Regions from separate parts of the Streptomyces sp. NBC_01013 genome, predicted to be linked through region 2. Evidence: predicted binding sites of a transcription regulator. Region 2 holds the regulator's gene; the other holds the start of a gene.
The links. Region 2 encodes HspR, which represses chaperone genes until heat shock. Its sites were predicted from a motif close to TTGAGNNNNNNNNNCTCAA; they were not measured.

Region 1: lon (endopeptidase La) is a predicted target of HspR. The motif match lies at 6,592-6,610, and genes of this name have one in related genera.

The regions. Positions count from the first base shown of each region.
Region 1 is NZ_CP108687.1:2,686,116-2,701,762, forward strand. Features, by position in the region: gene OG538_RS11210 (nitrate- and nitrite sensing domain-containing protein) at 1-340, opposite strand, end outside; gene OG538_RS11215 (hypothetical protein) at 705-1,490, shown strand; gene OG538_RS11220 (MarR family winged helix-turn-helix transcriptional regulator) at 1,516-2,013, opposite strand; gene OG538_RS11225 (lysozyme) at 2,239-3,084, shown strand; gene OG538_RS11230 (polysaccharide deacetylase family protein) at 3,366-4,046, shown strand; gene lon (endopeptidase La) at 4,149-6,569, opposite strand; gene OG538_RS11240 (hypothetical protein) at 6,774-6,908, shown strand; gene OG538_RS11245 (isochorismatase family protein) at 7,174-7,752, shown strand; gene OG538_RS11250 (GNAT family N-acetyltransferase) at 7,871-8,620, shown strand; gene OG538_RS11255 (RNA polymerase sigma factor) at 9,127-9,729, shown strand; gene OG538_RS11260 (hypothetical protein) at 9,726-10,598, shown strand; gene OG538_RS11265 (ABC transporter ATP-binding protein) at 10,609-11,394, shown strand; gene OG538_RS11270 (hypothetical protein) at 11,391-12,734, shown strand; gene OG538_RS11275 (hypothetical protein) at 12,731-13,372, shown strand; gene OG538_RS11280 (spermidine synthase) at 13,490-14,185, shown strand; gene OG538_RS11285 (response regulator transcription factor) at 14,418-15,155, shown strand; gene OG538_RS11290 (ATP-binding protein) at 15,152-15,647, shown strand, end outside.
Region 2 is NZ_CP108687.1:4,429,535-4,445,181, reverse strand. Features, by position in the region: gene OG538_RS19350 (TldD/PmbA family protein) at 1-281, opposite strand, end outside; gene OG538_RS19345 (ATP-grasp domain-containing protein) at 374-1,627, opposite strand; gene OG538_RS19340 (ATP-grasp domain-containing protein) at 1,624-2,937, opposite strand; gene OG538_RS19335 (ATP-grasp domain-containing protein) at 2,934-4,160, opposite strand; gene OG538_RS19330 (metallophosphoesterase family protein) at 4,160-4,843, opposite strand; gene OG538_RS19325 (HAD family hydrolase) at 4,860-5,462, shown strand; gene OG538_RS19320 (YbjN domain-containing protein) at 5,711-6,283, opposite strand; gene clpB (ATP-dependent chaperone ClpB) at 6,424-9,018, opposite strand; gene OG538_RS19310 (pyridoxamine 5'-phosphate oxidase family protein) at 9,292-9,696, shown strand; gene OG538_RS19305 (hypothetical protein) at 9,727-10,593, opposite strand; gene OG538_RS19300 ((2Fe-2S)-binding protein) at 10,782-11,102, opposite strand; gene OG538_RS19295 (hypothetical protein) at 11,099-11,353, opposite strand; gene OG538_RS19290 (helix-turn-helix transcriptional regulator) at 11,485-12,468, shown strand; gene OG538_RS19285 (LuxR C-terminal-related transcriptional regulator) at 12,653-13,666, shown strand; gene OG538_RS19280 (heat shock protein transcriptional repressor HspR) at 13,753-14,199, opposite strand; gene dnaJ (molecular chaperone DnaJ) at 14,201-15,388, opposite strand; gene grpE (nucleotide exchange factor GrpE) at 15,470-15,647, opposite strand, start outside.

The DNA of each region.
Region 1 (15,647 bases), 1.7 Mb from region 2:
TGCGGCTTCCCGCGGCACCGGTCGCCCCGGGCTTGCCCTCCCGGCCTGCGGCGATGAAGGCGGTGACCTCGTCGCGCTCGTCGGCGAGGGAGTGCGCGAGCGCGATGGCCTGCTGGTTCAGCTCTGCGAGGGTGACCAGCCGCTGCGACTCGGTCAGGTCGGACGAGGCGCTCAGGACCGCCGGCGCCCCCGCGGCCACGACGGTGATCCCGACGACCGCGACGCCTGCGACGAGCCGGCTGCGGACGCGCACGGTGCGCCCGCTCTCAGCCGGCGCCGAAGACGCCACCTCGGAACCGCTGTGCTTGCTGCCCTTGCTCCGAGGCCGCTTCTTCTGCACCGGTGCTCGCAATCTCGACTCGTCCGCCCTTGAAGCAGAGGTGACGCTCGGTCACGTGAACGAGCGCCCCGACCCCTGGTACGGCTTCCGACCATTCCAGTGCTTTTGAGAGGGGGGCGCGCATCAACCGCTCCGCCACTCGAACGAGTGAACCGCACTCTGGAGTTGGCGAACAAGTCTCCCCCCGGGCCCCCGACAGCACACCTGGACGCCCGGCTGGATCTTCGGCGCAGGCTTTGGCAGGATGCCCGCCCGCACACCTCCCGGAGTGATTCGTTCCGCCTCAAGGGGCCGCCTGACCTGCTGGTACGGGCCAATCCCCGGCCCGTGCAGGCTCCGTGAAGGCATCGTGCAGACTTGCCGTATGCGCATCGAACTCGCCACCGCCGCCGGACTCGCCGGGCGCCCGAACGAGGACTGGGCGGCCACTGTCCTGCCCGCCTCCGGCCAGGGTGGGGGGCTCGTCCTGCTCGACGGGGTGACCCCGCCCCGGGGTGACGACGGTTGTGCGCATTCGGTCCCGTGGTTCACGGCGCGGTTGGGTGGCGCCCTGGTCGAACTGTCGGGTTCGCGGCGGGATATGACCCTGCGCGAGATCCTCGCGGAGTCCATCCGGCGCACCGCCGACAGCCACCGATCCCGATGTGACCTTTCTCACGCGCGCACGCCGCAGGCGACTGTCGTCATGGCGCGTTGGGACGAGGCGGAGGTCGAGTACCTCGTCCTGTCCGACTCGGTACTGCTGTTCGAGTCACCGGGCGGCGTTGTCCGCGCCCTGGTGGACGACAGGCTCGACCGGCTGCCACCGGGCTCGCTCGCCTCCGAGGCGATCACCGACACGCAGGTACGGAACAAGGAGGGCGGCTTCTTCACCGCCGCCGCCGACCCGGCCGTGGCGGCCCGGGCTGTCACCGGGCGGGTCCCTCGCGCCGAGGTGCGGGCGGTCGCCGCACTGACCGACGGGGCGAGCCGCTGGACGGAGATGTTCGGCGAGGGTGACTGGAGGGCCTGCCTCGGGGTGCTTCACCAGGAGGGCCCCCAGGGGCTGATCGACCGGGTCCGGGCCCTGGAGGACGCGGACACGGACCGCGTGTACCTGCGGCGCGGCAAGCACCACGACGACGCGACGGCGCTCTACGCGCAGTTGTGAACCGCCCGGCGGCCGGCGCCCCGCCTCACCCCTCGGCGCGGGCGTTCAGCTGGTGCAGCAGCCGGGCGAGCTCCGCCACCTCGGCACGGTCCCAGTCCGCGAGCTTGCGCACGTAGCGGTCCCGGCGGGCGTCCCGGACGCTGCGGAAGCGGGCGAGGCCCTCGTCCGTGAGGTGGACGAGGAAGGCCCGCCCGTCCGCGGGGTCGGGTTCGCGCGCCACCAGTCCGAGGACCTCCAGGGCGCGTAGTTGACGGCTCATGGTGGCCTTGCCGACACCGAAGTACGAGGCGAGGTCGGTGGCCCGCTGACGGCCGGCCGACTCCAGGCGTACGAAGAGACCGTAGGCCGCCGCCTCCAGCTCGGGGTGCACCTCGCGCGCCATTTCGCCGGAGTTGGCCCGGGCGCGGCGCAGGAAGACGGCCAACTCCAGCTCCAGAGCGAGGAACTCGTGGTCCACACCATTTCCTCCGGTTGCGCCGGGTTCACTCCCGCTTTCGCTCCCGTGCACGTCAACACCCCTCATGCGCTTTCCCGCCACTGAAAGTTTCTTTCACCGCCGCTCATCGCCGCAGCTCCGCCAGTATTTCGCAGGAGTAGACCAACGGCACCGCCCAGGCCCTCTTCCGCCACCCGGGTCTACGTGCGTAGCGTCATGCATGGCATGTCCACACCATGACATGCCGCCAGGGGTGCGCCTGCCGCGCCCCGGGTCAGCAGGTCCCCCCACCGAGGCCTCGGAGGCACGCACATGCCCGTGCACAGATCCGGCTCCAAGACAGTCCGTCGCTCGCGCTTCGCCGCGGCGGGAACTCTGCTCGCAGCTCTCTCCCTCCTCGTCGCGCTGCCCGGCGCCGCCGGCGCGGCCACCACCGCCGGCGACCCCACCAAACCGGCCCGGGGCACGGCCACGATGGGCATGGGCGTCATCGCCCATGACGGCCAGGGCGGCCTGCCCACCACCCGCGCGGTCCAGACCGAAGGCGTGGACGTGAGCGGCCACCAGAACGCCGTGGCCTGGTCGACGCTCTGGAACAGCGGCGTCAAGTGGGCCTACGTCAAGGCCTCGGAAGGCACGTACTACACCAACGAGGACTTCGCCCAGCAGTACAACGGCTCGTACAACGTCGGGATGATCCGCGGTTCGTACCACTTCGCGACCCCGGACACGACGAGCGGCGCCACCCAGGCCAATTACTTCGTCGACCACGGCGGCGGCTGGTCCAGGGACGGCAAGACGCTGCCCGGCGTGCTCGACATCGAGTGGAACCCGTACGGCGCCCAGTGCTACGGGAAGACCGCGGCCGGGATGGTCTCCTGGATCCGTGACTTCGTGAACACCTACAAGGCGCGCACCGGGCGCGACGCGGTCATCTACACCGCGACCAGCTGGTGGCAGTCCTGCACGGGCGACAACGCGAGCTTCGGCGCCACCAACCCGCTCTGGGTGGCCCGCTACAACACCACGGTCGGCACGCTCCCGGCCGGCTGGGGCTACTACACGATCTGGCAGTACACCTCGTCCGGCCCGACAGTGGGTGACCACAACCACTTCAACGGCGCCCTCGACCGCGTACAGGCGATGGCGAACGGCTGACCTGCCGCCGCCCCTTCCCCCCCAGAGCCCGGTGACGCACCCCGTCGCCGGGCTCTGCCCTGTTCAGCGGCTCCGACCAGGTACGGAGACGCTCACCCACCCTCACGTCACCCCTATACACCGCGTGTATACGTCCTGTGTATAGTCCTTGCAGTCCGCACGTAAGCGCGGCGTGAACAACGAGGGAGTGACCTGCCTTGCCCAGTAGGACGAAGTCGATCGGTACGGGGTTGGCCGTCGCTCTAGTGACGGCGCTCACGCTGACGCTGAGCGGCTGCTCGATGGAGACCACGGCGCCCGGATCCGCCCGCGGCGACGCGGGCTCGGACGCCAAGGGGTCGTTCGGCCCGGTGGACTGCCGCAAGGCGAAGTGCATAGCCCTCACCTTCGACGCGGGGCCGGCCGAGGACACCCCCCATCTGCTGGACATCCTCAAGAAGGAGAAGGTCCACGCGACCTTCTTCCTGCTGGGGAAGAACCACGTGAAGAAGCACCCCGAGACCGTGCGCCGGATCGAGGCCGAAGGCCACGAGGTGGCCAACCACACCTGGTCGCACGAGATCCTGACGGACAAGAAGCCCGCCGAGATACGCGCCGAGCTGGAGAAGACGCAGGACGCGATCGCGGCGATCACCGGCAAGAAGCCGCGGCTGATGCGTCCGCCGCAGGGCCGCACCGACGACACGGTCTCCGAGATCAGCAAGGACCTCGGGCTCTCGCAGATCCTGTGGAGCGCCACCGCCAAGGACTACTCGACGACCGACTCGGCGCTGATCAAGAAGCGGATACTCGACCAGGCGAGCAAGGACGGCATCATCCTGCTGCACGACATCTACAAGGGCTCGGTGCCCGCGGTGCCCGGCATCATCGAGGAGCTGAAGAGGCGGGGCTACACCTTCGTCACCGTCCCGCAGCTGATGGCGCCGGCCGAGCCGGTCCCGGGGACCATCTACCGCCCCTGACCGGACCCATCGCCCACGCGGAACGGCCCGCCTCCCCGCGGGGGGTGACGGGCCGTCCGTACCGGTCGTGTCCGTAGTGCCACGTCCGTCACGCCGTGACAGCTACGCCGCGGCCGGGATCCTCCGCTCCGCCTGGGCCGTGGCCGGGGCCAGGGCGATCTCCAGGACCTGGCGGACGTCGGTGACCGGGTGCACGTCCAGGGTGTCCAGCACCTCGGCCGGGACGTCGTCCAGGTCGGCCTCGTTCCGCTTCGGGATCACCACCGTGGTGATCCCCGCCCGGTGCGCGGCGAGCAGCTTCTGCTTCAGGCCGCCGATCGGCAGGACCCGCCCGGTCAGCGACACCTCACCGGTCATCGCCACGTCCGTGCGGACCAGCCGTCCGGAGAGCAGCGAGGCCAGCGCCGTCGTCATCGTGATGCCCGCGCTCGGGCCGTCCTTCGGCACGGCGCCGGCCGGGAAGTGGATGTGCGCACCGCGGTCCTTCAGGTCCGCGACCGGCAGTTCCAGCTCCGCACCGTGCGAGCGCAGGAAGCTCAGCGCGATCTGCGCGGACTCCTTCATCACGTCGCCGAGCTGACCGGTCAGGGTCAGTCCGGACGCCCCGGTCTCCGGGTCGGCGAGCGACGCCTCCACGAAGAGCACGTCACCGCCCGCCCCGGTCACCGCTAGCCCGGTGGCCACGCCCGGCACCGCGGTGCGGCGCTCGGCCGGGTCCTGGGCGGACTCGGGGACGTGGTGCGGCCGGCCGATGAGTCCACGCAGATCTTCGTCGGTCACCGTGAAGGGCAGCTCACGGTCACCCAGTTCGTGCTGGGCCGCGACCTTGCGGAGCAGCCGCGCGACGGCCCGCTCCAGATTCCGGACCCCCGCCTCCCGCGTGTACTCACCGGCCAGCTTGCGCAGCGCCGACTCGTCGAGGGTGACCTCGGCCTTCTCCAGACCGGCCCGCTCCAGCTGGCGCGGGAGCAGGTGGTCGCGGGCGATGACGACCTTCTCGTCCTCGGTGTAGCCGTCGAGCCTGACCAGTTCCATCCGGTCGAGCAGCGCCTCCGGGATGGATTCCAGGACGTTGGCGGTAGCGAGGAAGACGACGTCGCTGAGGTCGAGTTCGACCTCCAGGTAGTGGTCGCGGAAGGTGTGGTTCTGCGCCGGGTCGAGCACTTCGAGGAGCGCCGCGGCGGGGTCGCCCCGGAAGTCGGAGCCGACCTTGTCGATCTCGTCGAGCAGGACGACCGGGTTCATGGAACCGGCCTCCTTGATGGCACGGACGATACGGCCGGGGAGCGCGCCCACGTACGTACGCCGGTGGCCGCGGATCTCCGCCTCGTCCCGGACGCCGCCGAGTGCGACACGGACGAACTTGCGGCCCATGGCGTGCGCGACGGACTCGCCGAGCGACGTCTTGCCGACTCCGGGCGGCCCGACCAGGGCCAGCACGGCACCGCCGCGCCGGCCTCCGACGACGCCCAGCCCGCGGTCGGCGCGGCGCTTGCGCACCGCGAGGTACTCGGTGATGCGCTCCTTCACGTCCTGCAGTCCCGCGTGTTCGGCGTCGAGGATCTCCTGGGCGCCCTTGATGTCATACGCGTCCTCGGTCCGCTCGGTCCACGGCAGTTCGAGGACGGTGTCCAGCCAGGTCCTGATCCAGGAGCCCTCGGGGCTCTGGTCGGAGGAGCGCTCCAGCTTGTCGACCTCCTTGAGCGCGGCCTCGCGGACGTGCCCGGGAAGATCGGCGGCCTCGACGCGTGCCCGGTAGTCGTCGGACTCGTCCTCCGGGTCACCGTTGAGTTCGGAGAGCTCCTTGCGCACGGCGTCGAGCTGGCGCCGCAGCAGGAATTCGCGCTGCTGCTTGTCGACACCCTCCTGGACGTCCTTGGCGATGGACTCGGCGACGTCCTGCTCGGCGAGGTGTTCGCCCAGCCACTGGATGGCGAGCTTCAGCCGGGCGACCGCGTCGGCGGTCTCCAGCAGCTGCACCTTCTGAGCGGTGGTGAGGAACGGTGAGTACCCGGAGTTGTCGGCGAGGGCGGAAACGTCCTCGATCTGCTGGACCCGGTCCACGACCTGCCAGGCGCCGCGCTTCTTCAGCCAGCTGGTCGCGAGGGCCTTGTACTCCTTGACCAGCTCGGCGACGGCCCCGGGGAGGGGTTCGGGGACGGGGACGTCGACCCGGGTTCCCTCCACCCACAGCGCGGCGCCCGGGCCACTGGTCCCGGCCCCGATCCGCACACGGCCACGCCCGCGGATGAGTGCGCCGGGGTCACCGTCCGAAAGCCTTCCGACCTGCTCGACGGTCCCGATGACACCGATCCCGGTGTAGGTCCCCTCGATGCGCGGAACGAGCAGCACCTCGGGCTTGCCGCCACCCTCTCGGGCGGCTGCCTGCGCGGCTTCCACCGCGGCACGTACATCACTGTCGGACAGGTCCAGAGGCACCACCATTCCGGGCAGCACGACCTCGTCGTCGAGCGGCAGCACAGGCAGGGTGAGCGGTGTGACCGCATTGGACTCAGTAGCCATGATCTCCCCTTCGGCAGTCAAGTTGAGCTATGCAGACTCAATGCTCCTGAGCCGCCCAATGTTCCCGGGGCGGTGTTCGCTGTGAGCGATCACGTACGACTCGTACGTTGCGAGGTGTGCAACGCCTGACGGGTGCCGTCGTAGTCCCACGCGCCCCGCTGACCGCCCACGCGCCCTGACCCGGACACCGGCGCAGAGCGGGTCGTGGGTCCGGTGACGGTCGGCGTGTGCGCGCCGGCTGCCCGGCTCGATGGTCCGTACGTCGCGCTCGTCGCACCCTCCGCGCGGCGGCTGCGGGCCAGGATCGAGGCCGCCTGGGAGGCCGCCCTGCCCTCGTGACACGCGCGAGGAGCCGTTCCTCCGGGGCGGGCAGGCGCCGGTCGGGCTGTGCCGGATCGTCGGACGCCCGGGGGCGCTTCCCTCTTCCTGAGCAGCAGGATCGCGTCGTCCTGGATGACGCGCTTCGGCTTGCCTGTCGGAGCGGTCCTGGATTCCCCGCTCCCCCGGCCCGCGTCCGGCCGACGTCCGTCCAGGACTCCGGGGCCCGGCCCACGGGGGCGAAATCCCGTGGAGTGCGGGGGACCGACCGATCAGGATGGGCCGCATGACCCATGCCCTCCTCCCTGTGCAGGCCCTGCTCGTCGTGGACGTCCAGGAGGCGGGGGTGAGCGGGGAGCGTGCCGTGCCCGGTGCCGCCGGTCTGCTGGAGCGGACGATGTCCCTGATCGCCCGCGCACGCCGGAGCGGTGCGCTGGTCGTGCACCTCCAGAACGACGGCGCACCAGGCGCCGGTGACGAGCCGCACACCCCCGGATGGGCGCTCCACCTGCCGGTCGAACCGGGCCCCGCGGAGCACGTGATCCGCAAGACCAGGGACGACGGCTTCGCGGGCACGTCCCTGGGGGACCTGCTGACCGGAGCCGGCGTCGAGGCGGTCGCCGTCTGCGGCATGATGTCGGAGATGTGCGTCCAGGCGACGGCCCGCACGGCCCTGGCCCGGGGCCACCGGGTCGTCCTCCCCCACGACGCGCACGCGACACAGGACGTGCCGGCAGCTCCCGGGATCTGCGAGGCGGTCCCGGCCGCCGTGGTCTCCCGGGTCGCCGCCTGGGCCCTCAGCGCAGACGCCGAGGTCACGGCACCGGCCGCCGCCGTGACGTTCACCGCGCCGCGGGTGCGCTGAAGCCTCCACATGACCGGCGGAGGCCGGAAAAGCGTTTGCGCCGGCTCGTACGCTCACTGCTGTGACCGAATCCTCCGGAACCGACCTCGCCACCCTGCTCGCCGCCTACGACGGGAACATGCGCGGCGCAGCCCCGAATCCGCCCGCGGGCGTCCACTACGAGCGGGACGGCGAGCTGCTGCGCGTCGTGGGCCAGTTCCGCGGCTTCGTCACCACTCCCCCGGACGTCGGGGTGCGCGGCACCGAGCTGGACCAGCTGATCGCCCGGCAGTGCGCGTACTTCGCCGCACGCGGCGAGGCCGTGGAGTGGAAGACCCGCGGCCACGACCGGCCGGCCGACCTCCCCGACCGGCTGCTCGCGGCGGGCTTCGTCCCCGAGGAGCGGGAGACGGTGCTCATCGGTCGCGCGGACGAGCTGGCCGCTGACCCGGTACTGCCGGACGGGGTGACGCTGCGGCAGGTCACCGCCGACGCCGACCTGCGGCGTATCGCCGCCATGGAGTCGGAGGTCTGGGGCCAGGACTTGAGCCGGCTGGGCGAGGACCTGATCGGCCGGGTCGCCACGGCCCCGGACGAGATCGCCGTGTTCGTCGCCGAGGCCGGGGACGAGGTCGTCTCCGCGGCCTGGCTGGTCTCCCGTACGGGGACGAGCTTCGCCGGACTGTGGGGCGGTTCGACCCTGGCGCCGTGGCGGGGCCGCGGGATCTACCGCGCCCTGGTCGCCGTACGCGCGAAGCTGGCCGCCGCCCGCGGGGCCCGCCATCTCCAGGTCGACGCCTCCGACGACAGCGCGCCGATCCTGCGCCGGCTGGGCTTCCACGCCGTGACCACCACCACGCCGTACATCTGGACCCCGGCCGGGGGCTGACCGTCGGGGACGGACCTGCGTGTCACGGGGACCCGGCCGCAGGGCAGAGGGCCGGCGTGAACGACGACCGAAGGCTCGGCCCGGACGGCACGATCGCCCGGGGAGGGTTCGCTGAGCCGCGTGCAGGCGGGGTCCGCAGCGCGGGCCGCCGAGACCACCGCGGACGTCGAACTCCGCGCCCTGAGCCGGGTGGTCGCGCCGTCGGACCGTGTGCACCGGCTTCGCCCCGGTCATGCCGCGGGGGCGCCCGGACCCATGATCCGGCCGAATCGCGGCCGGGCTCGGCGCCCGCTGCCACCCGATCGGACCGCGCAGATGCGGCCTGCCCCCGCTCGGGCATGGCCGGCACCGCCGGTACGACCGTCCTGGCCCTGCCCGTCGACGGCCTCGCTCGGGGCCGTCGGCCGAACACATCGCGGTGCACGGCCGGCCGGCACCACGCCCCTGACAGCATCCGTCTGCGCCGCGCGTGAACCGGCCGGCGTCCGGCCGTCGATAGAGGAGGTGTGAGCCACTTGCGCCCCTCGGGGGAGGACCGGAACGACGAGACGCTGTTGCGTGCCGTCGCACAGGGGGACACGACCGCGCTGGCCGCGCTCTACGACCGGCACTCCGGCTGGCTGCTGGCTCGGCTGAACCGGCGGTGCGCGGACACCGAGACCGTACGAGAGGTACTGCAGGACACCTTCGTCACGGCCTGGCGTTCCGCCGGTTCGCACCGGGGCGCCGAAGCCGGCGGCTGGCTCTGGGTGATCGCCGCCCGCCGGCTGGTCGACGCGCAGCGCGTCCGGGCCAGGACGGAGCGCGTGGCACAGGCCGAACACGTGGACGGTGCCGAGTGGGGGGCCGCCGTGCCCTCCGCCGAGGACCGGGTCCTGGCCGGTCTGGAGTACGGGGATGTGGGGGCCGCGCTCGACCGGATCTCGCCGGAGCTCCGGGAGGTGCTGCGGGCGACGGTCATCGACGGGCTGACGACCCGGGAAGCCGCCCGGCTGCTCGGCATACCGGAGGGCACGGTCAAGACCAGGGCCTCGCGGGCCCGGCGCGAGCTGCGGTCCGCACTGGACCGGCTGGTTGTGGAGAACGGTCCGCTGGGAGGCACCGCATGACGGCCTGGCACGTGGGAGACGAACTGGCGGCGCGGTACGCGGCGGGGACCGCCGCCGAGACCGACGCCTGGTCACTGGAGAAGCACGTCGAGTCCTGTGCGCACTGTGCGGACCGGGTGTCGGCGGCGGTACGTGGCCGGGGGGCCGCGGCACCGCTGCTGGCCGACGTCCGCACCTCGGTGCTCGCGGTCGCGGAGGCGAGCGCCGTACCGGCGCGCCGGACGGCTCCCGGGGCCGCCCACCGGCTCGGGCGGGCGGTGTGGGCGGCCGGACCCGCTCTCCGTGGCGCGTGGGTGGGGGCCCTGCTGCTGGTGGCGCTCGGTGCCGTCGCCCTGGCCTACGTGGGCGGGCTCGGCAGCGCGGCGCGCCCCCTGCTCCTCGTTGTCGCGCCCGTCCTGCCGCTCGCCGGGGTCGGCCTCTCCTACGGGCGCCGCACCGACCCCCTGCACGAGATCATCGCCGCCAGTCCGGGCGGCGGCCTACGGCTGCTGCTGATCAGAACGGCCGCGGTGCTCTCGGTGACCGTCCCGGTGCTCGCCCTCGCCTGGGCGGTGCTGCCCGCGTCGGCCGGCGGACCGGGGGTCCTGGCCTGGCTCCTGCCGGGGCTCGCCATGACGCTGGGGGCGCTGGCGCTCGGCTCGTACGTCGGCTGCCTCACCGGTGCCTCGTCCGTCGCCGCGTGCTGGGCCGCCGCCGTCACCGTACCGGCCCTCGGAACGCTGCCGACGGGGCTCGACGAGTCGCCGGCGGAGGCCGCCGGCTATTTCGCGGGTGCGGCCGCCCAGGGCGCCTGGGCGGCCGCGGCCGTGCTCTGCGCCGGGCTGCTGGCCCTGCGCCGCAGATCCTTCGACCATCTGGAGAAGTCATGAGCGTGACCGCGTGAACAGCACCGTCCGCGTCGAGGGGCTGACGGTCCGACATCGCCGCAGGACTGCCCTGGACGGCGTCGATCTGGAGTTCACACCCGGCGTGCACGGCCTTCTCGGACCGAACGGGGCGGGCAAGACGTCGCTGATCAGAGTGGTGTCGACGGCTGCCGCGCCGACGTCCGGCCGGATCGAGCTGCTGGGTGCCGAGGTGGGTGCGTCCGCGGATCACCGCAGCCGCGCGGAGGTCCGCCGCAGGCTGGGATATCTGCCGCAGGAGTTCGGCTTCTACCCGGGCTTCACCGTCCGCGAGTTCGTCGCCTACGTGGCGTGGCTCAAGGAGATGGACGGCGCCCTGATCGCCGGCGCCGTGGAGCGGGCGGTGGACCGGGTGGGCCTGACGGACCGGCTGGACGCCCGGATGAAGACCCTGTCGGGCGGCATGGTCCGGCGCGTGGGCATCGCACAGGCGATCGTCAACGAACCGGATCTGCTGCTGCTCGACGAGCCGACCGCGGGCCTGGACCCGGAGCAGCGGGTGGAGTTCCGGGCACTGATGCGCGAGCTCGGGGAGCAGTCCACGGTGATCCTCTCCACGCACCTGGTCGAGGACGTGGCCACGGCCTGCGCGGATGTGACCCTCGTCGAGGCGGGACGCATCGCGTACCGGGGGTCGACGGCCGCACTGGCTGCCCTCGGCAGCGAGGACGACGGCGCGGACCGGATCGACGGCAGCCCGATCGAGCGCGGATACGCCGCTGCCCTGAGGGCCCACCGCGCGACGGCGGGCGCCCGATGACCACCGACCACGCCCCCGTCACCCGGCCGCAGGACGCCTCCGGGCCCGCCCGCTCCCCCGCCGCCGGCCGCCGCCCGACGCTCCTCGCGCTGCGCACCGAACTGCGCCGCGGGATCGCGCCGTGGACCGGTGCCTGCACGGCGGTCATGCTCGCCGTCACCATGGCGGCCAAGGCCGACACCTGGCAGGGGAGCTGGGGGGAGACCCAGGGACTGCTGCATACCGGCGCGGCCCTGCTCGCCGGTCCGCTGGTGGCGGCCGCCGCCTGCTGGCAGGGCGCCCGCGAGCACCGGCGCTCCACCACCGAACTCTGGAGTTCCACCCCGCGCGCCCGGTCGGCCCGGGCCATGGTGGCTGCCCTGCCGCTCGCCCTGTGGGCGGTGGCCGGCTATCTCGCCGCGCTGGCCGCCGCGCTGCTCGCCACCTGGCCGTATGCCGGGGGCGGCAGCCCGTTCCCGTCCTTCGCCGTGGTGGACAGCGCCTTCCTGGTGTCCGTATGCCTGGTGGGGTTCGTCGTCGGTCAGCGGTCCCGGTGGCGGCTGACCGCGCCGGTCCTGGCCGTGCTGCTGTACGTCGTTCTCGGTGCGCTGCCCTACTCCGAAGGCCCGGGGCAGTATCTCGATCCGGCGATGCAGTACGAGCTCGACGGGGCGCTGCCCGTGTGGTGGTTCGCCCCCGCGATGGTGGCGTGGACCGGCGGACTCGCCCTGGCCGCACTGATCATCCACGCCGCCCGGCGCAGGCTCCTCGCTGTCGTACCGCTCGCCCTGGCCGCCGCCGTCGCGCCGCTCATCCTGCACACGGGCGGGGACCTGCTGCGGGACGATCCGGCTGCCGGCCGGCTCGTCTGCACGGACGGCAGCCCGCAGGTCTGCCTGAACGCACTCGACGCATCGCTGCTGCCGCAGGCGTCCCGGGCGCTCTCCGGACTGATCGCGCGGCTGGACGGTGTGCCGGGAGCACCGATCCGCTACGTGGACCACAACGTCCGGGAGGGCTCCGGTGAAGCTCAGCTGTCGACGCTCACCCGCGGCTGGGACCTCGTACGCGACCGGCTGAGCCGGCCGGACGACTACGCCTGGCAGACGGCCGCGAGCATGATCTCCCGGGACTGCCCGGCCGACGGCGATGCCCCGGCCGGCTCCGACCGGATCATGAACACCGACCTAGCCGTCACGAACTGGCTCGCCGGCCTCCGGGCCGCACAGCTGCCGGGCGCGGAGAGCGACCCGCTGTTCCGCAGGATCGAGGCGATGCCCGCCCCCGAGCGCCGGGCCTGGCTCGGCCGCTATCTGGCCACGAGCACGAGCTGCGACCCCTCGGAGGTGCCGGCCCTGTGAACCGCGCCGCCACTGCCACCGCGAAGCACTCCGCTCCCGGGCCCCGCCTGCCCGGCCTCTATCTCCGCTCCCGCGCCCTCCCTCGTACCGCCGCCGCGCTGGCCTGCATCGTGCTCCTCGCAGCGTGGTCGGCCGGGCGGCTGGAGGACCACTTCGACCACAGCGCCCGCGTCCCGGTCCTGGTGCTGGCGCCGCTGCTGGTCTCCTCGGCCATCGGCACCAGCCTGTACGCCGCCGCCGACGAGCTCGACCGCACCGCCGTGCACCGCTGGTGGCCGCGGCGGCTGCTGCACCTGCTCGCGCTCGCCGTCCCGGCCGCGGCGGCTCTCGCGCTGGCCGTCCCCGGGCATCCCGAGTCGTTCGGCGCACCGGGCATGGTCCGCAATGTTCTCGGTGCGACCGGAGTGGCGGCCGCTTCCGCCGCCCTGATCGGTGCCCGGCTGAGCTGGCTGCCCATGACGGTCTACAGCAGCGCGGTCTACCTGGCGGCCCCGCGCACTCCGGGCGGAGCGGCCTCCGTATGGGCCTGGCCGATGCAGCCCGGTCCGCAGCCCGCGGCATGGCTGGTGGCCTCGGTGGCGTGTGCGGCGGGGGCCGCGCTGTTCGCCGTACGCGGTCCGCGCCGCGAACGCGGCTGACCTGACGACCCGGCCGGACCGCCGCGGCCGGACTCGTTCGGGTAATCCGCTGGTCCGGCCGCCGCCCGGCGGACAGGATGACGGGAACACCGAACGCCACCACCGGAGATCAGCCCCATGTCCCAGACCTTCGGCCCCGACGCCCTCGCCCCCGTCACCCTGGACCGCCGCGAGGGACCGTACGGGGAGGTCGTCCTGCGGCGGCGGGGCGACGACTTCGAGATCATCGCCAACGGGTGTTTCCTGATGGACACCTCGGACGGGCGCTCCGAGCGGCTGCTGATCGACGCCGCGCTCGACGCGCTGCCCCCCGGCCGGCCGGCCCCGGCGGTGCTCATCGGCGGACTCGGCGTCGGGTTCTCCCTCGCCCGGGCCGCCGCCGAGCCGAGGTGGGGGCGGATCGCGGTGGCCGAGCGGGAGCTCGCCATCGTCGACTGGCACCTGCGCGGGCCGCTGGCCGGGATCTCGGGGGCGGCGCTCGCCGATCCGCGGACCTCCGTGCTCACGACGGACCTCGTCGCGTACCTGCGGACGACTACGGACCGTTACGACGCCCTGTGTCTGGACATCGACAACGGGCCGGACTGGACCGTCACCGAGGAGAACGGGAATCTGTACTCCCCGGCCGGCCTCGCCGACTGCCACGCGAGGCTCACGCCGGGCGGCGTTCTCGCGGTGTGGTCCGCACAACCTTCCGCGGAGTTCGAACAGGCCCTTCGGAATGCCGGATTCCATGGGGTAAGGACGGAAGAAGTAGGCGTTGCCCGAGGTGTGCCCGACGTGGTCCATCTCGCAATTCGAGCAGGCCGATAAGCCCCCGCCGGGTATGCGGGCCCCCCGGACGCCCGGGGGCCAAGTGCCACAAGCGCGACACTCCGCCTCCGTTGTGCCCCCGGCCCGCCCCCGCGGCCTTGCACCCTGCGTAGCCGGGAGCCCTCCGGTGCCTTTACGCTGCTGACCGATAGCGGGATCACCCACGAAAATCACGAGCGAAGACCGTACGTCCGGGGGAATGGCCTCCGTGAGAACGGGCAGGGGCGGGGCGATGGAACAGACACACACCACCCACACAGGTGTCGCGGCCACCCCGGGCGCGCAGCGCCGCGTGCTGGTGGTCGAGGACGACGCCACGATCGTCGATGCCATTTCCGCCCGGCTGCGGGCCGAGGGCTTCCTGGTGCAGACCGCACTCGACGGCCCGGCGGCCGTGGACGCGGCCGAGGCCTGGCAGCCGGATCTGATGGTGCTCGACATCATGCTTCCCGGTTTCGACGGCCTGGAGGTCTGCCGGCGCGTGCAGGCCCAGCGCCCGGTGCCGGTGCTGATGCTGACGGCCCGCGACGACGAGACCGACATGCTCGTCGGCCTCGGCGTCGGCGCCGACGACTACATGACCAAGCCGTTCTCCATGCGCGAGCTGGCGGCCCGGGTCCACGTCCTGCTGCGCCGGGTGGAGCGGGCCGCGCTGGCCGCCGTGACGCCCCGCAGCGGAATCCTGCGTCTCGGTGAGCTGGAGATCGACCACGCACAGCGCCGGGTGCGGGTCCGCGCCGATGACGTGCACCTGACGCCGACCGAGTTCGACCTTCTGGTCTGCCTGGCCAACACCCCGCGCGCGGTGCTCTCCCGGGAACAGCTGCTGGCGGAGGTGTGGGACTGGGCCGACGCCTCGGGCACCCGTACCGTCGACAGTCACATCAAGGCCCTGCGCCGGAAGATCGGCGCGGAGCGGATCCGTACGGTGCACGGTGTCGGCTACGCGTTGGAGACTCCCGCGCCATGACCGCGCCCGGACCGGGGCTGCGGCCGTTCTCCATCAAGGCCAAGCTGGGCACGCTGGTCGTGGTCTCGGTGTTCATCACGACCGGGCTGATCATGGTGGCCGTGCGCACGCGCACCGAGCTGCGGTTCATCACGGTGTTCTCGGTGATCGCGACCCTGCTGATCACCCAGTTCGTGGCGCACGGCCTGACCGCGCCGCTGGACGAGATGAGAGCCGTGGCCCGGTCGATCTCGCACGGCGACTACACCAGACGGGTGAGCGGGGCGGACCGGCGGGACGAGCTCGGCGACCTCGCGCAGACGATCAACCTGATGGCGGACGACCTCGCCGCCGTGGACCGGCACCGCAAGGAGCTGGTGGCGAATGTCTCACATGAGCTGCGCACGCCCATCGCGGCGCTGAGAGCCGTGCTGGAGAACGTCGTGGACGGGGTGTCCTCGGCGGATCCTGAGACCATGCGCACGGCGCTGAAACAGACGGAGCGGCTCGGCC
Region 2 (15,647 bases):
CCCCCCGCCGCACCGTCGAGCCGTGCCGCCGTGGGGTCGAGACCGGGAAGCGCCCGGTGACGGAACCCGTCGGGCAGCAGGTAGCGCGCGGCGGTGGCCTGCCCCTGCTGGAGGCTCAGGTCGCTGACGCGGCTCTCGGCGAACCGTCCGCTCACCCGGTGCCAGGACTGGACGGCACCCGAGGTGCTCACGGCCCCCCGGGGGCCGTGCCGGCGCATCTCGTCACGGAGTTCACCGGCGGCAGCCCGCAGCGTGCTCGTTCGGTGGACGGTGTCCTGCATGCTGCTGCCTCCTGAGTCGTGTCCGGTGGACAGCCGGCCGTCGGGCCGACGACCGGCGGGTTCCGCGCCCTGCGGCCCCGTGCCGACGTGCTTCACACCGTCTCCCCTACGGGCATGCCGGTACGGACATGGAATTCCAGCGCGGCCAGCGCGGTGCGGGCGGCGTCAAGAGCCTCGTCCGCCGTGTCGCCGTGCGCCCGGGCCGAGGCCGGGCGGGAGTCGGACGACTGAAGCCCCTCGCAGACCGTTCCCGGCTCCGCCAGGAGCACGACCTCGTCCACCCCGGCCGTCCGGCGGGCCTCGTCCAGACCGCGGATCTCGGTGATCACCCCCTGGGACGGCGCGGCGGCGAACCAGATGGCCGCGCTGCGCAGCCGGCCGGCCGCCAGCGCCGCGCGCAGCTCCGGCAGGACGCTCTCGCCGCTCGCCTGGCGTGCCAGGAAGTCACCCAGATCCACTCCGGTCGCCTCCCGGACCAGGACGGGTATCTCGTCGCCGCCCATGCGCAGATGGGTCTCGATCACCCGGGGGCCGTCCTTGGTCAGCACCACCTCGGTGTGCGTCGCGCCCGATGCCACCCCGAGCGCGTCAAGCAGCGCGCCCACCGTGTGGTGCACGGACTCCACCTGCCCCGGGGCCAGTTCGGCGGGCACCACGTGGCCCAGCTCGACGAAGTGCTCCGGATCGGAGAACTTCCGGGTGACGGCCACCACCTGGTGCTCGGCGTTCTCCGAGAACGCCTCCACGCTGAACTGCGGTCCTTCGTGGAACCGTTCGGCCAGCACCCCCCTACCGGAGAGTCCGTAGAACTCGCCGCCGGCCCGCTCGTAGGCCGCGGGCAGTTCCGACGGTTCGCGTACGACGGCGACACCGACGCTCGCCGAGCCGTGCACCGGCTTCACCACACAGGGCAGACCGTGCTCGGCGACGAAGGACCGCAGTGCGGCCAGGGAGGAGACGGCAGCCGACGGAGTGGGGTCGAGGCCGGTGTCCCGGAGGAGCGCCCGCATGGCTGCCTTGTCATGGACCAGTTCGACGGTCCGGGGCGTGTGGGTCAGCAGGCCGAGTTCCCGGCCGATGAACGCGCACCGGTCCTGGTCGCGCTCACCGAAGGTGGCGATCCGGGTGAAGGGGTCACAGCCGTGGGCAGCGGCGGCGAGGGCCGCCCACTCGCTGTCGGGGGCGTCATGACGTACCGCGATGATCCGGCTGTGCTCCTCGCGGTCGCGGAGCCGCGAGAGGTAGTCGATGCGGCAGATGACGGAGGTGCGGATGCCGGGTCGCACGGCGCGGACCCGTCCGGGCAGGTCACGTCCGCTGCCGACCACCAGGATGTGCTCGCTCACGCCTTCTCCTCACTGCCCGGGCCGGTCCGTACGCGGAAGCGGACCTCAGCGGCGGCCTGCGCCAGCCGCTGCTCGGCCAGGCGGGCCGTCGCCCCCGTGGCCATGACGTATCCGGCCCGCTCCTGGGAGCTCGACACGGTGCCGACGCTCTGCCCCGGCACGGCGGCGATGTGCACCTTCACCACTCCGGCGCGCTTCTGCGCGGCTTCGGCGCCGGTGACCGAATCCACGGTGCCCGACGGGCAGTCCAGGAAGCGCACCCCTGCGTGCAGGCGCGGGGTGCGGGGCGCCACGTCTCCGGATCCGCCGAGCACGGTCAGGAGGTCGGCGACGAACGAGCCGCCGTGGGCGAGGTCGATGAGCTCATGGATGCCGTCGCCGGGGACCCTGCCCGCGCACTCCACGAGGCACGGGTGCGCGCCGTCCCGCAGGAACCATTCGGCATGCAGGACGCCCGTGCGGAAACCGGTGGCGGCCACCAGCCCGTCCATCGCCGCGGCGATCCCGTCGTCCACACCGGCCGGCAGCTCCGCGGGCACCCGGTGCCCCGCCTCGACGGGATGCCGCCCCGGCCTGACCACCTTCCCGGTCACGTTGCGGAACAGCACCTGCCCCTTGAACACCACCGCTTCGACACTGACTTCGGGGCCGCTGACCCGCTCCTCGACGAGAAAGGCGGCGGGCAGCCGACGGCGGGCGCGCAGCCGTGGTTCGTCGGCGCCGACGGTGTGCGCCCAGGCCTCCTCGATGTCGTCGCCGGCGTCGAGGAGCTGAACGCCCAGGCTGCCCTGCCGGTTGGCGGGCTTGAGTACGCAACGCCCGCCGGACTCCGCCCGGAAGCGCTCGGCCTCACCGGCCGACGCCACCCGGCGCCACTTCGGCTGCGGCAGTCCGGCCCGGTCGGCGGCCTCGCGCAGCAGAGCCTTGTCACGCAGGATCCGGGCGGCCGGCACTCCTGCGCCGGGCAGACCCCAGGCGTCGGCGAGAGCAGCAGCCGCCGCGACGCCGTACTCCACACCGGGCAGCACGGCCCGTACGGCATCCGGCCTGGCCACCGCGGCGAGAACGGCGGACGGATCGTCCTCGTCGTGGATCGGCGCTGCGACCAGGCCCGCGAAGCAGGGGTGGGCGCCCGCCCGGGAGGCGATGTTCCGCGCGGCGACGACGTCCGGCTCCTCCACGACGAGCAGGGAGCGCGGGGGCAGCAGCCGGTCCAGGTCCGCCATGAGGGCCGCGCCGAACCCGGCCATCACATGGGTGACCGGGTGCGCCCCGGGTCCGTCCGGCCCCGGGGCGTTGGCGTCGCTCATTGCGCGGCCTCGGTACGGACCACGATCGCCGTCGCCGCCCGCCGGGCACGCCCGAGGGCCTCGTCGGAGTCGGCGCCGGTCGCGATGACGTAGCCGACCCGGTCGCTGCTGGAGCGCACCGGAGCGACCGTGTCGCCCGGCGCCGCGGTCACCACCACCTCGCACACACCGGGCAGACCGGTGGCCGCGTCCTCGCCGTCGACGGCCACGACCCGTCCGGGCTCGGCCCGGACGAACCAGATGGCGGCCGCGCACTGCGGCCGGGGCGACGACGCCGGCAGGACCTCCCGGTCCAGCGGCAGCAGATAACTCAGCCGTTCGAGGTCGGTGCCGTGCGAGAGCTTGACCAGCTCGTAGATCCGGTCGCCGCCCATGCGGTTGTGCGACTCGATGATCACCGGGCCGTCGGGCGTGAGCATCACCTCGGTGTGGGCACACCCCTCGGTCAGCCCGACCGCGTCCAGCAGTCCCCGCACGAGCAGCTCCACGGCGGCGCGGTCCTCGGTGCCGACACCCGCCGGCACGACATGCCCCTTCTCGACGAAGTTCTCGTCGATGAACTTGCGGGTGAGCGCGATGACCCGGTGCCGGCCGTGCTGCGAGATCGTCTCGACGCTGATCTCCGTGCCGGTCAGGAAGCGTTCGGCGAGGAGCGGCACATCGGTGACCGTCTCGGCGGCGAACGCCCGGTCGGCGTCCTGCGGCGAGTCGATCCGCCGGACGCCCTGGCTGCCGGTGCCGTCCAGCGGCTTGAGGATCAGCGGGTAGCCCTGGGCGTCGCCGAACGCCCGCAGATCGGCCGCCGTCCTGACCCGCGCGCACGGATGGTGCTCGATGCCCGCCTCCGCGAGCCGGCGCCGCAGTGCGTGCTTGTCGCGCAGCACGGCGGAGACGGCGGCCCGGTTGCCCGGCAGCCCGAACTGCTCACTCAGGGTGGCCGCGAGGTCCAGCCCCGGGTCGGTGAAGGAGACGATCAGGTCCAGCGGGGCGACGCTGTGCAGGCCGGCCACCACCGGGATCACCCGCTCCGGCCGGGTGTAGTCGAGCAGCAGCGCCTCGTCGAGGCCGTCCCGGTGCGCCTGCGTGAAGACCTGGGGGGCCTGGACGTACACGACCTCGAACCCGGCGTCCTTGGCCACCTGGAGCTTTCCCGCCCGGCCGGCGACCACCAGTACCCGCGGGCGGCCCGCCCCCTGCACACGTCGCTCTTCCTCGTTCTCCATCAGCCCTCTCCCGTCTCGCCCGTCGTGCCTGTGCCGCCCGCGGTCTCGAAGGTGACCGTGCGGGCGTCCTCGTCGTAGAGCGCCCAGTGCGCCGCCGCGTCGCAGGCGGCGCCCGCGTTGACCACGCGGATCCCGTGGGGCGGCAGCCGATGGGTCCGGCCGATGACCGGCACGGTCCTGCGCGGGCCGCCGGGTGGTGCGGCGGCTGAGCCGCGGGCGCGGCCGAGCGTCAGCATCCGGCGGTGGCTGTGCCCGTGGATCACGACCGGCCCACCGGGTTCCTCGTCGAGCACGGGGTGCGTGAGCACGTCCCCGTCGCGCGCCCAGGCGAAGCGGTGTCCGTGCTCGAACCGGGTGGCCTGCGTGACCCAGCGCTCGGGCGCCGCCAGCAGCGGCGCCAGCCCGGGGACCGTCCGGTCGCCGAGCAGCGTGGCGATGCGCTCCTCCTGATTGCCCCGGACCAGGACGCAGCGCGCGAGTTCCGCCCACAGGTCCGGATCGTGGTCCACCACGTCCTCCGGCGGCCGCACGAGGCCCGAAGACATCTCCTTCTTGGATATCTTCGCCTCTAAGTAATCACCGGTCAGAACGATCGAATCCACGCGTCCCCGGGCAGCTTCCATAATGGCTCGAAAGTTCGCGGACTTTCCGTGCAGATCCGAAATTACGGCAAACCGCACCATGCTATCGTCCACCCCCATGAACCCCAAAGTGATTCTTTTCGACCTGGGCGATGTCGTATGCCATTACGTCCCGGAACGGCGTCTGGAAAAGCTGGGTGCGGCCTGCGGCGTGAGCCCCGAGGACGTCGAGTCCGCGCTCTACGCGACCGGTCTCATCGACGAGTGGGACCTCGGCAACGCCACGGCCGGACGCATCCACGAGGTCGTCCGCACCGAGCTGGGGTTCACCGGTGGGCTGCGGGCGCTCCAGCAGCTGTGGGGCACGGCGTTCGAGCCCGATCACGACGTCCTGCGACTCGTGAATGCCGCGCGCCCCAGGCGCACCGCCCTGTTCTCGAACAATGACGCGCTGCTGCTCGACGCGCTGCCCCGGATCATGCCGCAGGTCGCCGCATGCTTCGACACCCTGGTCTTCTCGTGCGACCTCGGGGCGAAGAAACCCGATCCACGCGCATTCGAGCAGGCACTCGCGGCCCTTTCGGTGTCCCCCGGCGAAGCACTCTTCATCGACGACAAGTCCGCCAATGTGCAGGCCGCCGAGAATTCCGGCATCACGGCTCTGCAATTCCAGGGTGCCGCAGTACTCGAAGAGAACCTTGCGTCCCTGCTCGCATTCTGAGCGGACAAACTGTCTCCCGGGGCCGATATCGTCCCGAGCATCCTTGCGCGCGGATACACACGGGATCTACGGCCCGGAGGTGTCGTGTCACCGGCTGGCGCGCACCGGACGGGTGGCCATTCGGGGCTTTTCGGCGACCCTGCTCATTTCGGACGGCCGGGCACGGCCCCCGCAGCCGAAAAAGCCCGGCCGGGGCAGCGGTCGTACGGACCGCTGCCCCGGCCGGGCTCTCGTGGGCCGGAAGAGGCTCAGGCTTCCGGAGCGGACTGCTCCGTGCCGGCCGCGTTCTCCTCGGCGCCCTTCTCTTCGGGCGCCAGGCCGAGGTGCTCGAGCAGCCACTTGTCGAACTCGATGGAAGCGCGCACCCAGCTGACCGTCGAGGAGACGAAGTGCTCCAGGGAGACGCCGGTGCCGATGAGCATCTGCGCCTCACCGATCAGCCGGACGGAGGTGCCGGTGTCCTCGGCACCCTCCTCGGGCTCGTGGGTGTGCGTGTAGACCTTGGGCCACAGGGTGCGGCGGTTCCAGTCGTCGATCGCGTCGAGGAGGACCGGGCGCTGGTCCGTGTCGTGCGGGCGGTCGTAGAACGTACGGACCGAGAAGACCTGCTGCTCGCCCTCGCCGCGGAACATGAAGTACGTGCGGAAGTCTTCCCACGGCGCCGCGAGGTCGCCCTCGTCGTCGACGACGTACTTCAGCTCCATCTGCTCCAGGAGCTGCTTGACGAGGTCCTGGTCAGGGACGACGGGGCCCTCCGGTCCTGCCGCCTGCGGTTCGGGCTGGCCCCCGAAGTTAGGAATCGAGGACGGATCGATGCTCACCGTAATTTCCCTTCGTGCGGTTGACTGCCATCCTCTCCCATGCCGGGCGGGGCATGGCAAGCCCGGACGGCCCCGATCCGCCACAAGCTGATATCCAGCAGGTGGGGAGCGGGGCCGCCGTTACGCCACATGTGCTGCGGTCAGGTCGCCGCGCCGACGATCAGGCCGTCGCCGACCCGGTCCACGCGCACCGTGTCGCCGTCCGTGATCTCGCCCGCGAGGATCTCCTTCGCGAGCCGGTCGCCGATCGCCGTCTGGATGAGGCGGCGCAGCGGCCGGGCACCGTAGGCGGGGTCGTTGCCCTCCTCGGCCAGCCAGGCCAGGGCGGCCGGGGTGACGTCGAGGGTGAGCCTCCGGTCGGCCAGCCGCTTGGCCAGCCGGTCGATCTGGAGTCCCGCGATGTGGGCGAGCTCGTCGCCGGTCAGGGCGGAGAACACCACCAGGTCGTCGAGCCGGTTGAGGAACTCCGGCTTGAACGAGGCCCGTACGACATCCAGGACCTGCCGCTTCTTCTCCTCGGGCTTGGTCAGCGGGTCGACCAGGTACTGGCTGCCGAGGTTGGACGTCAGGATCAGGATGGTGTTGCGGAAGTCCACCGTCCGGCCCTGGCCGTCGGTGAGCCGGCCGTCGTCGAGGACCTGGAGCAGGATGTCGAAGACCTCGGGGTGCGCCTTCTCCACCTCGTCCAGCAGGACGACGCTGTACGGGCGGCGGCGGACCGCCTCCGTGAGCTGGCCGCCCTCCTCGTAGCCGACGTACCCGGGCGGGGCACCGACCAGCCGGGCCACGCTGTGCTTCTCGCTGTACTCGCTCATGTCGATGCGGACCATGGCCCGCTCGTCGTCGAAGAGGAAGTCCGCGAGCGCCTTCGCCAGCTCGGTCTTGCCGACACCGGTCGGACCGAGGAAGAGGAACGATCCGGTGGGCCGGTCGGGGTCGGCGATCCCGGCCCGGGTGCGGCGTACCGCGTCCGAGACGGCCTGCACGGCCTCGGTCTGCCCGATGAGCCGCCGCCCCAGCTCCTCCTCCATGCGCAGCAGCTTCTGGGTCTCGCCCTCCAGCAGACGGCCGGCCGGGATTCCGGTCCAGGCACCCACGACATCGGCGATGTCGTCCGGCCCGACCTCGTCCTTGACCAGGGTCTCCTTGGGCTCCTTCGCGGCCTCCTCCTCGGCCTCGGCGGCCTCGGCCAGCTCCCGCTCCAGGCCGGGGATCTCCCCGTACAGCAGCTTGGACGCGGTGTCGAAGTCACCGTCGCGCTGGGCCCGTTCGGCCTGGCCGTGCAGTTCGTCGAGGCGTTCCTTGAGGTCACCTACGCGTTCCAGGCCCTGCTTCTCCTTGTCCCAGCGGGCGTTGAGACCGCGCAGCTCCTCCTCCTTGTCGGCGAGGTCGCGGCGCAGCTTCTCCAGCCGCTGCTTGGACGCGGGGTCGCTCTCGTTCTTGAGGGCCAGCTCCTCCATGTGCAACCGGTCGACGGCGCGCTGGAGTTCGTCGATCTCCACGGGCGAGGAGTCGATCTCCATGCGCAACCGGGAGGCCGCCTCGTCGACGAGGTCGATGGCCTTGTCGGGAAGGAAGCGGGAGGTGATGTAACGGTCCGAGAGGGTGGCGGCCGCGACCAGCGAGGCGTCCGCGATCTGCACCTTGTGGTGGGCCTCGTAGCGCCCCTTGAGCCCACGCAGGATCGCGATGGTGTCCTCGACGGACGGCTCGGCCACGAGCACCTGCTGGAAGCGGCGCTCCAGGGCGGGGTCCTTCTCGATCCGCTCGCGGTACTCGTCGAGCGTGGTGGCGCCGACCATCCGCAGCTCGCCACGGGCCAGCATGGGCTTGAGCATGTTGCCCGCGTCCATGGCGGAGTCGCCTCCGGCGCCCGCGCCGACGACGGTGTGGAGCTCGTCGATGAACGTGATGATCTGGCCGTCGCTCTCCTTGATCTCGGAGAGGACGGTCTTCAGGCGCTCCTCGAACTCGCCGCGGTACTTCGCGCCCGCGACCATGGCACCGAGGTCCAGCGAGACGAGCCGCTTGTTCTTCAGGGACTCGGGGACGTCACCCTTGACGATGCGCTGGGCCAGCCCTTCGACGACGGCGGTCTTGCCGACGCCGGGCTCACCGATCAGCACGGGGTTGTTCTTGGTGCGGCGCGAAAGCACCTGGACGACGCGACGGATCTCCTGATCGCGGCCGATGACCGGGTCGAGCTTGCCCTCGCGTGCGGCCGCGGTGAAGTCCGTACCGAATTTCTCCAGGGCCTTGTACTGGCCCTCCGGGTCCGGTGTGCTCACCCGGCGCCCTCCCCTGCTCTTCTCGAATGCGTCCAGCAGCCTCTTCGCACTGGCGCCCTGCCCGTCGAGGATCTCACCGGCGCGACCGCCCTCGGCGGCGATGCCGATGAGCAGGTGCTCGGTGGAGATGTAGTCGTCGCCGAGTTCCTTCGCCCGGCGGGCGGCGTCGTTGATGACGGCGAGCAGCTCACGGTTGGGCTGCGGCGGCGCGACGGTCGACCCGGTCACGCTGGGCTGCGCGCTCAGGAGCCGCTCGGTCTCGGTGCGTACGGCGATCTGGTCGGCCTCGACGGCTGCCAGCAGATCGACGAGGTTCTCGTTGTCCTCCCCCGACAGCAGCGCAAGCAGCAGGTGCCCCGGGGTCAGATCGGGATGCCCGTCCTTGACGGCCCTGCTGGTGGCCGCGTTGATGGCGTCCCGGCTCCTGTTGGTCAGCTCGGCGTCCACGTGCGCTCTCTCCTCCTTGCGACGACTGGTCCGTTCTCGTTACTGACACGATCAACGTGCACAAAGTTGAGTCTATTCCACTCAAGGCAGATCTCAAGACGGAACCGGGGCGGCGCCCGGGCGGGCCCTTCCGTTCCGAGCGCCGGCTGCCCTTCGCCCCGAGACGGTTCCCCTCCTCGAAGCGAGCCGCGGGCCCGCCGTGTTCCGAGCCGCCCGGCCGTGCACGGCCGCCCACCGGCCCGGGCCACCCCCCGGACTGCCTACGCTGGCCCCATGGCAGTCGACGTACGCAACCCCAGCCCGGAATACCTCGCATTCTGGCGCGAGTCCCACCTGTGCACCCTCACCACGCCCCGCCCCGACGGCACCCCGCACGTGGTGCCGGTGTGCGTGACGTACGACCCCGAGGCCGGCCTCGCCCGCATCATCACCAACAAGAACAGCCGCAAGGTCGCCAACATCCTGGCCGCGGGCCCGGACGGCGCCCGCGTCGCGGCCTGCCAGGTGCACCGGGCGCGCTGGGCGACCCTGGAGGGCGTCGCCAGGGTGCGCACGGAGCAGGACAGGGTCGAGACGGCGGAACGCCGCCACATGGAGCGCTACGAGCGCACCCCGTCGCCCAACCCGGACCGGGTCGTCATCGAGATCAGCCTGGACCGGGCACTCGGCCGGGGCTGACCGCTCCCGCCGCCGGCCCCTCGCGCACCCTCAGCTGCCGCCCTCCGCCCAGGGCCGCCGGCGCGGCAGGGGCGGCGGCGCCATGGGCGTGGGCTCCTGGACCGGGACGGGCGCCGCGACGTCCTCCTCGGTCCGTGGGAGACCGTGCGGGAAGGCCGCCCCGGGAGCGACCGTGCGTCCGTCGACGGCGACGCGCACCCCTTCCAGGGCGGCGGCGTGCAGCGCCTCCCGCATGGCGCGCGGCGGCTCGGTCCGCATCACGGCCTTCTCCGTGTCGGTACCGCCGAAGCCCCTGACGAAGTCGGAGACGAACTGCCCGACGAGTTCGGTGCCCCGCCGGTCGCGCCGCATCACCCAGCCCACGTAGAGGCCGGTGCCGTACGCGAACACCGAGAGGTACGCGACGTAACTCCCGTCCCGGAGCACCATCCGGTGGGTCACACGGGGGTGCTCACCCCCGGTGCGGATGCGGCGGAACACGGGCACGACCGGCAGTCGGCGCTCCCGCGCGGCCCTGGCGATCTCGGCGTACGCCGATTCGGCGTGCCGTCCCCGGTCGGCCAGCAGGATCCGCCACTCACCGACCGGCTCGGCGGTCCTCGACGCCAGGAAGACGGCGACGAAGGCGATCATGGCGATCTGCATGCCGACCCCCATGATCCCGAGACCGCTCCCCGGATCGCCGGCCAGGGCGATGAGCCCGACGAAGCCGAAGAGGAGGAGCACCGCGGACGCCACGGCGGCGGCCCTCAGCCACACCGCCAGCAGGACCTTCCAGTTCACCGTGTCGTCGAAGGAGACCTCCGCCTCGCGGTGGAGCAGCATGGCGTCGGAGTATGCGGCGTCACCGTCACCTCCGCGCCGGCCCGGCAGTTCTTCGACCTCGTGTCCGCTCATGAACGTCCCTTGGAATGGGAGGGCGGAGCAGGGAGGGCCACGCCCCACAGACAGAGAAGATTGTCACCTTCTGCACTGCTCCGACCGGAATGTCTCCGGGAGAAGCACAACGGCGCCACCGTGTTCAGGTCACGGTGGCGCCGTTGTGTGGGGGAGTGTCTGAGCGACGTGGAACGACGGGGGATCGCTCAGGCACTGCGGGGGGTGGCGGAGATGGCTTCAGGTTCGAACAGCTGATGGTCACGCTGCGCGAGGTTCACAAAGATCATGTCGTACCGAATGGCGCAGCGTACGGGCTGCGGCGCTCCGCGCGGCTTGCGGAGGCACCGGTAGGCGCGCAGTTCCCCGTCGTCCTCACGGGCGACGACGACCGGGTCGCCGAACAGAGTGACCATCAACGAATCACCACGGTGGGGGAGTGCCGTGACGAGGTCGATGAAATGCCACCCTGAGCGGTAGGCGGTTGCCATCTCGCGCCGGAAGGTCCGGTCGTCCGGCGGGGTGGTCACGGCTGAGCCGGTTTCATCGGCACCAGGTCCCAGGCGAGGTCAGATGCCACCACGTTCCGGGCCTGGGTAGCCGTCGCATCGACAGGGACGCTGTCCCATGCGAGATCGGGCGGCGGTACGGCCTGAAGCTGTGCGCTCGTCGGTCCTGCGAGCTCACCGTGCCCAGCAGATCCCAGGGTGCTGATCGCCCCGAACATCAGCCCGGCGGAGAAGGCCGCAGCAAGCACCGAGCGAAGCATCTTGTTACTCATAGTTGGCTTCGTCCTCACTTCCAATGTGTCCTCTCCCCCGCATCACAAGACGATTGCCTATTCAGGCACGTCAATGCCACAGAACCGATGCATCATGTTCCTGCAGATTCATGTTCCTGGGGGGTGGACTAATGATCACAAGTGACACAAACGCGACACATCCCCACTCTGTGAGCGCTCTGTGCGACGAGGGCGCCCGGCTGTACGCCAGCGCGCTGAGTGTCGGAAAGATAGCCCGGACCGAGGCCGAGCTGGCCCCCTGCCTGCTGGAATTCGCTCTGCTGCATCCGGATCCCGACGATGCCACATGGCTGAGACCTGTACCCCCGTCGGCGGCTCTGACCCAACGGCTCCACCCCATTGAGCGGGAGATCCAGGACCGCCGGCGCCTGTCGGTCGAACTCACCGAGGCGTTCGAACCGTTCATGGCCATCAGCGCCCAGGCGCCGCCGACCACGCACGCGATCACGGTGCTCGAAGGCATCGACCGCATCAACGCGTCGATCGAGCTGGCCATGACGGAGTGCCACTCGGAAGTGCTCACGATCCAGCCCGGCGGCGGCCGCAGCGAGGACGCGCTCAACACCGCGATGGAGCGGGGGAACGTCCTCACCCAGCGGGGTGTCGGCATGCGGACCCTCTACCAGCACACGGTCCGGCACAGTCACGGAACCCTCACCTACGCGGCCCGCATGTCGGAGAGCAAGGTGGAGATCCGCACGCTCGAAGAGCTCATAGAGCGGCTCATGATCTTCGATCACACCGTCGCCTTCATTCCCGCCACCAACGACCGGCGGGTGGCACTCGAACTACGGCACCCGGGCATCGTGGAATACCTCGTCACCGTCTTCGAGCAGTTCTGGCGGCGTGCGATCCCCCTGCAGGAGCAAATCCCGTACGACCCCACGCCCGAGGGCATCTCGGGGGTACGGCACTCCATCGCGAAGCTGCTCGTCGAGGGCCATGTCGACGAGGCGATCGCCCGTCGTCTCGGCATGAACGTACGTACGTGCCGCTCCCACATCGCCAAGCTCAGCGCCGCGCTCGGCAGCAACAGTCGTGCCCAGCTCGGCTATCTGATCTCCCGGTCAGGAATCCTCGAACAGGATTCCTGACCGGCCGGCACCCAGAAATCCCCACCCCCGGGCCGGGAGCACAACCACGCAACGGGGGAGAAGCGCGGTCGTGCCCTGAGGAAGCCGAGGGAGTTCCCGGCTCCCCCGACACGTCAACACTCCCCCGGTCGCTAGGGTTTCACCACCGTCATCTTGTTGCACTGCAAAGAATGAGGGGGTCCAGATGGGTACGGAAACGGGCATACCAAATCACCCGCACAGCGGCTCCGAACTGTGCGAGCCGGCGATCCGTCTCTATTCCGAATCCCTGCGGCGCGGGCGCCTGCCGCGAGCCGAGATCTCACCGGCTCCCTGCCTCATCGAGATGGCCCTGCTCCACCCGGACCCCCGCGATCCGACGATGCTGCGCCCTGCCACGCCTTCCGCCGCGCTCGCGCACCTGCTGCAGCCCATCACGCGCAACGTCTACGAACAGGTGCGCCGCAGCGCGGCACTGGTCGACTCGCTGGCACCCCTGGCGGCCATCGCGAGCGAGGACCCCAACCTCTCCATCACCGCCCTGGAGGGCAAGAGGCTGATCGACTCCGCGCTCCAGGAAGCCGCCGCCGTCGCCGGTACCGAGGTTCTGACCGCTCAGCCGGGCGGTCACCGGTCCGCCGAGCAGATCGAGCAGGGTCTGGCCAACGGCCTGTCAGTGGTGGGCAGAGGAGCCCGGCTCCGCCACATCTACCAGCACCCGGCGCGCTACAGCGCCCCCGTCAGGGACTACCTGGAGCGAATGCCGCCCGGACAGGTGCAGGTCAGAACCCTGGAACAGACCATCGACAGGCTGATCATCTTCGACCACGCCGTAGCGTTCATCCCCGCGACGGCCGACCGCGAGGTGGCTCTCCAGATCCGGCATCCGGCGCTGGTCCGCTACCTGGTGCAGGTGTACGAGGTGCTGTGGGCCCAGGCCACTCCGATCACCGAGCAGTTGCAGACCGCCGCCCCGGGAACTCCCGTCACCGCCGTGCAGCTCAGCATCGCCCGCCTCCTCGTCCAGGGGCACCATGACGAAGCCGTGGCACGGAAGCTGGGTTTCAGCGTCCGTACCTGCCGCACCCACATCGCCAAGCTCATGCAGACCCTCGACGCCACCAGCCGCACGCACCTCGGCGCCCTCCTCGTCCGCTCCGGCATCGCCGAGCCCGCACCGCCGCCCACGCCGGACAGGCCCGCGGCACCACGCAGCTGAAGTGCCCGCACCGCCGCCCACAACACGGAGGCCCGCCACCCCGGTGTTCCGGGGTGACGGGCTCCTTGCGCAGGGAGGTCCCCCGCTCAGTCCTTCGGTCGCTTCGGGCGCCAGACCACCAACGCGCTGGTCTGCTGCACATCCTGATACGGCACCAGGTCGCGCCGGTACGAGGCGTGCACCTGCGCCTCGCGCTGCTGCATGGCCACCGCCGCACCGTCCACGGCCGCCGAGAGTTCGGCGACGCGCTGCTGGAGGGCGGCGACCTGGTTCTCCAGTTCGATGATGCGCTTGATGCCGGCCAGGTTGATGCCCTCGTCCTGCGACAGCTGCTGCACGGTGCGCAGCAGCTCGATGTCGCGGGCCGAGTAGCGCCGGCCGCGTCCGGCCGTGCGGCCGGGCGAGACCAGGCCGAGGCGGTCGTACTGGCGCAGCGTCTGAGGATGCAGGCCCGAGAGCTGGGCCGCGATCGAGATCACGTACACCGGGGATTCATCGGTGAGTTCGTACGGATTGCGTCGTCGGCCGTCCACCTCAAGCTCCCTTCGCTGCCTGGAACAGCTCCGCCCGCGGGTCCTGGTCCGCGGTCGCCTTGCGGTAGGTCTCCAGGGCGTCCCGGGCCTCGGGGCCGAGGTCCGTGGGGACCGTCACCTCGACGGTGACCAGCAGGTCCCCGCGGGTACCGTCCTTGCGGACCGCGCCCTTGCCCCTGGCCCGCATGGTGCGCCCGTTGGGCGTGCCGGCCGGAAGCTTCAGCGTGACCGGCGGTCCGCCGAGTGTGGGGACCTTCACCTCGCCGCCGAGCGCCGCCTCCGTGAAGGTGACGGGCACGGTGAGGGTGAGGTTGTCGCCCTTGCGGCCGAAGACCGGGTGGGCGTCGACGTGGACGACGACATAGAGGTCACCGGCCGGTCCGCCCCGCTCGCCCGGGGCGCCCTTGCCGCGGAGCCGGATCCGCTGGCCGTCGAGAACACCCGCCGGAATCCTGACCTGCATGGTGCGCGACGACTTCGCCCGGCCGCTGCCCTTGCAGACCTCGCAGGGGTCCTGGGCGATGAGGCCCCGGCCCTTGCAGTCCAGGCAGGGATCGGTGAGCGAGAACCCGCCGCCGCTGCCGCGCGAGACCTGGCCGGTGCCGACGCAGGTCGGGCAGACCCTGGGGGTGCCGTTCTTGTCGCCGGTGCCGGAGCACGCCTTGCAGGGCGCCTGGCTGGACATCCGCAGCGGGACCGTGGCCCCGTCGACCGCCTCGGTGAAGCTGAGCGTCACCTCGGACTCGATGTCCTGGCCGCGACGCGGCTGCACCCGTGTGCCGGTGCCGCCGCCGCCCCGGTTGAAGAGGCCGCCGAAGACATCTCCCAGACCGCCGCCTCCGAACCCGCCGGCGCCACTCTGGCCCCCGCCCGGGGCACCTCCGAAGAGGTCCCCCAGGTCGAAGTTGAAGTTGCCCTGGGCCCCGCCCGGTCCGGCACGGAAGCCACCGTTGCCGAAGAGGGCGCGTGCCTCGTCGTACTCCTTGCGCTTCTTGGTGTCACCGAGGACGTCGTTCGCCTCGGAGATCTCCTTGAAGCGCTCCTCCGCCTTGTCGTCGCCCTTGTTGGCGTCCGGGTGGAACTCGCGGGCGAGCTTCCGGTACGCCTTCTTGATCTCGGCGTCGGTGGCGTCCTTCGGGACGCCGAGAACCTTGTAGTAGTCCTTCTCGACGAAGTCCTTCGTACTCATCGACGTCCCTCCTTCCGGACGACCCGCCACATGGCCGGGCGGGTGGGCGGGCGGTGTGCTGCCAGGTGGTCGGACGGAATGTCAGACCTCCTCGCCGCCACCGCTCTCCTCGTCGTCACTCTTCTCTTCCTTGGCGGCCGCGGGGGTCGCACCCGGCTGGGGTTCGGCCACCGCCACCCGCGCGGGACGGATGGTGCGTTCGCCGATCCGGTAGCCCGGCTGCAGGATCGCCACGCAGGTCGTCTCGGTGACGTCCGGC